2 regions of the Streptomyces sp. BYX5S genome follow, and region 2 is predicted to be linked to the other one. Evidence: riboswitches for the same ligand, from Rfam matches in the RefSeq annotation. Region 2 holds a riboswitch; the other holds the start of a gene.

Region 1 (2,459 bases), 7.4 Mb from region 2:
GCCTGGACGCCGGTAACGGCTACTACGGCGGTCTCCAGTTCACGCAGGAGAGATGGGAGGAGTACGGGGGGCTCGACTACGCCCCGCGTGCCGACCAGGCCAGCCGTTCGCAGCAGATAGCCGTCGCCGAGAAGGTTCTCGACGACAAGGGGCCGAGTGCCTGGCCGATGTGCTCCCTCACGGCCGACCTCACGAAGAGCGACGACTCGGCGGACGTCGACCCGGGTGTGTCCGCCTCGCCGCAGCCCTCGGATTCGTCCGATTCATCCGATTCGTCCGAGCCGGCGGCGTCGGATGAGCCTTCCGGGGCCGCCGAGTCCGCCGAGTCCGCCGAGTCCGCCGAGGGCTCCGGCGGCTCCGCGTCCTCGGACAATGAGGCCGACGCGGCGTCGGACGCCGCCACCGGCAAGGGCGCGGCGGACGACGGGGCCGCCGAGTCCTCACGTGACAAGTCCCACGCCCCGGACGACTCCGCTACGGAGTCCACCGAGTCCACCGAGTCCGCCGAACCGTCCGCGACGCCCTCCACCGAGGCCTCCGGCGCGGCCTCGGCGGGCCGCCACCGCGGCGACCGCGCCGCCGACGACGGCTCCGACTCCCGTACGGGTGAGGGTCGTCACGCCTCCCGTGACGACAAGCGCGACGGCGACACGTACAAGGTCCGCGCCGGCGACAACCTCTGGGACATCGCGAAGGCTCAGGACGTCCACGGCGGGTGGGACGGGCTGTACGAGTTGAACAAGGACACGGTCGGTTCCGACCCAGACCTCATCCTTCCTGGTCAGAGCCTGGATCTTGGGGACGGATCGGACAAAAAGTAGTTTGATTTCAGGGGGGTTGACGGGGCTTTGTCCGGTGTTGAGCGAGTGAGACATGGGTCTCAAAGCCCCTGATCGACTTTGAAATCGGGCGGATCCGTTGCTTACGGTCGTGACCGCTCGCTTCAGCGGGCCCCGACGGATGTCACGCCGAATCCTGCCAACGTCCGTACGGGAACAGTCGACGCGTAAGCGCCGTGGGCAGGAGCGGGGGACCCAGGTAAGCCGCCCTTCCGGGAGACCGGACGGGCTTGGGGTGAAGCAGCGCACAAGGTGCGACGCCGGACACTCACTGGTCCGAACCCGACAGCTCACCTCGCAGGCGTCGGTGAGGGGATATCTCCATGCTGTTTTCCACCAAGAACAAGCACCGTCGCCCGTCCAAGGCTGTCCGTGTCGCCACGCTCGGCGGCGTCGCCGCTGCCGCCGTCGCCGTCCCGCTGATGGGCGCGACGTCCGCCTCGGCCGCCACCTCGTCCGAGTGGGACCAGGTCGCGCAGTGCGAGTCCGGTGGCAACTGGTCGATCAACACGGGCAACGGCTTCTACGGCGGCCTGCAGTTCTCGGCGTCCACCTGGTCCGCCTACGGCGGCGACCAGTACGCCTCCACCGCCGACCAGGCCTCCAAGGCCCAGCAGATAGCCGTCGGCGAGAAGGTCCTCGCCTCCCAGGGCGCGGGCGCCTGGCCGAACTGCGGCTCGGGCCTGTCCTCCGCCTCGTACGACGGTGCCTCGGCCGAGTCGTCCTCGCAGCAGCAGGACACCCAGAGCACCCAGCAGCAGGACACGCAGCAGCGTGCCGACCGCTCCGAGCAGCGTGAGCAGCCGAAGCAGCAGGAGGCCCCGAAGCAGGAGGCCCCGAAGCAGGACACCGTCACCACCCCGACCGGCAACAAGGTCGAGAAGGGCGACGGCGAGTACAAGGTCGAGTCCGGCGACACCCTCAGCAAGATCGCCGAGGCGCACGACACGACCTGGCAGAAGCTGTTCGAGAAGAACAAGGACATCGTCAAGGACGCCAACCTGATCTACCCGGGTCAGCAGCTGCACCTCAGCTAATAGCTGAGCCAGTAACGCGTCAGGCACGGACTCGGCATCGGCGGACGCCGAGTCCCGCCGCACCCCGTCCCCACGGGCCGCTCACTTCGGCGACCTTCGTCCCGGCACAGCCGGGACGGAGGTCGCTGTTTTTGTTTCGTTAAGGAACATTTCGCTCTCGGCGTTGTCCACGAGGCGGTCGTCCGGCTGGCCGATGCCCGCGGGCCGGTTACGCTCAGGGGTGCGGGACCACGTATCCAAGCAGCCGCCCGCATAGCCTGCGTCACATCCCAGAAGGAGATGCTCGTGCCGTCCATCGACGTCGTCGTAGCCCGGGAAATCCTGGACTCCCGAGGCAACCCCACGGTCGAGGTCGAGGTCGGCCTCGACGACGGGAGCACCGGCCGTGCCGCCGTCCCGTCGGGTGCCTCCACCGGTGCCTTCGAGGCCATCGAACTCCGTGACGGTGACCCGAACCGTTACCTCGGCAAGGGTGTCGAGAAGGCCGTCCTCGCCGTCATCGAGCAGATCGGCCCGGAGCTCGTCGGCTACGACGCCACCGAGCAGCGCCTGATCGACCAGGCGATGTTCGACCTGGACGCCA
Region 2 (2,459 bases):
CGACGATCCTGGTGGGCGCGGGGGCGATCGGCGCGATCCTCGCCGTGCATCTGCACTTCATGAACAACCTCGGCGTCGCGTTCGTCACCGAGCTCGTCACCGTGGCCACCGTCTGCGTGCTGGCCTGTGTGCTCAACCGGATCGTGCGCCGCAGCTACGAGCAGCTGGCCTCCGCCCGCGAGATCGCCCAGGCCGCGCAGCTGGCGGTGCTGCCGGTGCCGGCCGGGCGGCTCGGCGGGCACGTGATCGCGGCGCGCTACGAGGCGGCGCAGGCCGACGCGTTCATCGGGGGTGACCTGTACGCGGTGCAGGACACTCCGCACGGCATCCGGATCATCGTCGGCGACGTGCGCGGCAAGGGCATGGGCGCGGTCGCCGCGGTCGCCGTCGTCATCGGCGCGTTCCGGGAGGCCGCCGAGCAGGAGGGCTCCCTGGAGGCGGTGGCCCAGCGCCTGGAGCGGGCGCTGGCCCGCGAGGGCACCCGGCGCAGCGGCATCGACGACTTCGAGGGCTTCACCACCGCGGTGCTCGTCGAGATCCCGCACGGCGCCGAGCTCGTCCGCGTCCTCAACCGCGGTCACCCCGCGCCCCTGCTGCTCCTCGGCGACGGCACCGTGCGGGAGCTCACCCCGCGCCAGGCGGCGCTGCCGCTCGGCATGAGCGAGCTGGGCAGCTGGCCCGACCGGTCCGTCGAGGCGGCGTTCCCGTCCGCGGCCACGCTGCTGCTCTACACCGACGGGCTCTCCGAGGCGCGCGATCCGAGCGGCCGCTTCTACGATCCGGCGGCCCGGCTGTCCGGCCGCCTCTTCCCCGGGCCCGAGGAGCTGCTCGCGACCCTCGCCGCGGAGGTGCGCGCGCACACCGGCGACGGGTCGCGGGACGACATGGCGCTGCTCGCCGTGCGCCGCGGCTGACGACCAAGATCGTTGTTACCCGAGGTAGCGGAACGTAGCCGAACGGCGTCGCTCCGCATAACAATTGATGCACCGTCAGAAAGGTGCTCCTGGTCGGGGCGGTGCCGACGGACGGTCAACTCGCCTGACTCTGTTCATTCTTGTCCGGATAAGTCCTGGCCAGAGTCGTGAACGATCAGTGGGAAGCGCTTGGAATTACTGTCTGCTGTCTATTAACGTTCGATAACGCAGCGCGGTCGTCCCAGCCGTCACAAGAGACGGCTCCGTGCGCACACGCTCAATCCCGCAAGGGAACCGGGGAACCATTAACTTGGGGTGAATCGGACATCTTTGGTGTCCGTAGGAGACCTTCCTGCTCCGAACCCGTCAGCTAACCCGGTAGGCGAGAAGGAAGGAAAGGAGAGCGCCCCCGTGGCGTCGAACCGGCCTGCCCCAGAGTTCTTCTACGGCCCCGAGGACACCATCGGTGCCGAGCAGGAGACCTGGGAGGAGTGGAACCCCACCGAGGAGTCCGTCTCCCCCGTCCGCGGCAGGCACCGTGTCGCCCGTCAGCGCGGCGGATTCGCGCGCAGCTCCACCGTCCTGGGCGTCGGCGTGATCGCCGCCGTCGGCGCGGGCGGCATCGCCACCGCGCAGGGCGGCAAGCCGCCGGTCCAGATCTCCATGCCCGACCTGTCGGCGGTCAAGGACTCGCTGCCCGAGGCCAAGTCGCTGCCGGGCGTGGGCTCCCTGATATCCGACGACTCGGACTCCGGCTCCGGCGCCACGGCCTCCCCGCTGAGCGGCGCCGGTATCACTCAGGCCGACGCGGCCGACGGCCGAACCGGCGCCGGTGAGGCGCTGCGGGCCCGCATCATGCAGCAGGCCGAGACGCAGCAGGACGCCGCCGACGCCGCCGCGAAGCAGGCCGCCGAGGAGGCTGCCGCCAAGCAGGCCGCCGAGGAGGCCGCCGCCAAGCAGGACGCCGCCAAGGCCAAGGAACTCGCCGAGAAGAAGAAGGCCGAGGAGGAGGCCCGCCGCAAGGCCGAGGCCGAGCGCCTCGCCAAGCTGGCGCGCAGCTACAAGCTCCCGGTCGCCTCGTACACGCTCTCCGGCACCTTCGGTCAGCCTGGTTCCATGTGGTCCTCCGGGTATCACACGGGTCTGGACTTCGCTGCTTCCACTGGTACCCCGATCCGCGCCATTCACTCCGGCACCGTCACGGAGGCCGGCTGGGCGGGCGCGTACGGCTACCGCACGGTGCTGACCCTCGACGACGGCACCGAACTCTGGTTCTGCCACCAGTCCTCGCTCAATGTCAGCGTGGGCCAGAAGGTCACGACCGGCGACGTCATCGGACGCGTCGGCGCCACCGGCAACGTCACCGGGCCGCACCTGCACCTGGAGGTCCACCCCGACGGGCAGTCCACCGGGGTCGACCCGGCGGCCTGGCTGCGCGACAAGGGCCTCACTCCCTGAGACGCACCCCGAACGGCGCATTCCCGGAATACCGCATTCCGTACGGGTGTTGGGACAGGGCATGACTTCTTCCCCCTCTCTGCGCAG

Evidence for each region. Region 2 has a riboswitch for cyclic di-AMP ahead of ACYBSK_RS36130 (M23 family metallopeptidase). Riboswitches for the same ligand answer to the same signal wherever they lie in the genome.
Region 1: another riboswitch for cyclic di-AMP. It lies ahead of ACYBSK_RS02940 (transglycosylase family protein); the one in region 2 lies ahead of ACYBSK_RS36130 (M23 family metallopeptidase).

What each region holds. Positions count from the first base shown of each region.
Region 1 covers NZ_CM138829.1:649,252-651,710, forward strand. Annotated here, with positions in the region: gene ACYBSK_RS02935 (transglycosylase family protein) at 1-821, shown strand, start outside; cyclic di-AMP (ydaO/yuaA leader) riboswitch at 1,002-1,158, shown strand; gene ACYBSK_RS02940 (transglycosylase family protein) at 1,163-1,876, shown strand; gene eno (phosphopyruvate hydratase) at 2,162-2,459, shown strand, end outside.
Region 2 covers NZ_CM138829.1:7,999,473-8,001,931, reverse strand. Annotated here, with positions in the region: gene ACYBSK_RS36135 (PP2C family protein-serine/threonine phosphatase) at 1-914, shown strand, start outside; cyclic di-AMP (ydaO/yuaA leader) riboswitch at 1,179-1,314, shown strand; gene ACYBSK_RS36130 (M23 family metallopeptidase) at 1,326-2,372, shown strand; gene ACYBSK_RS36125 (aldo/keto reductase) at 2,434-2,459, shown strand, end outside.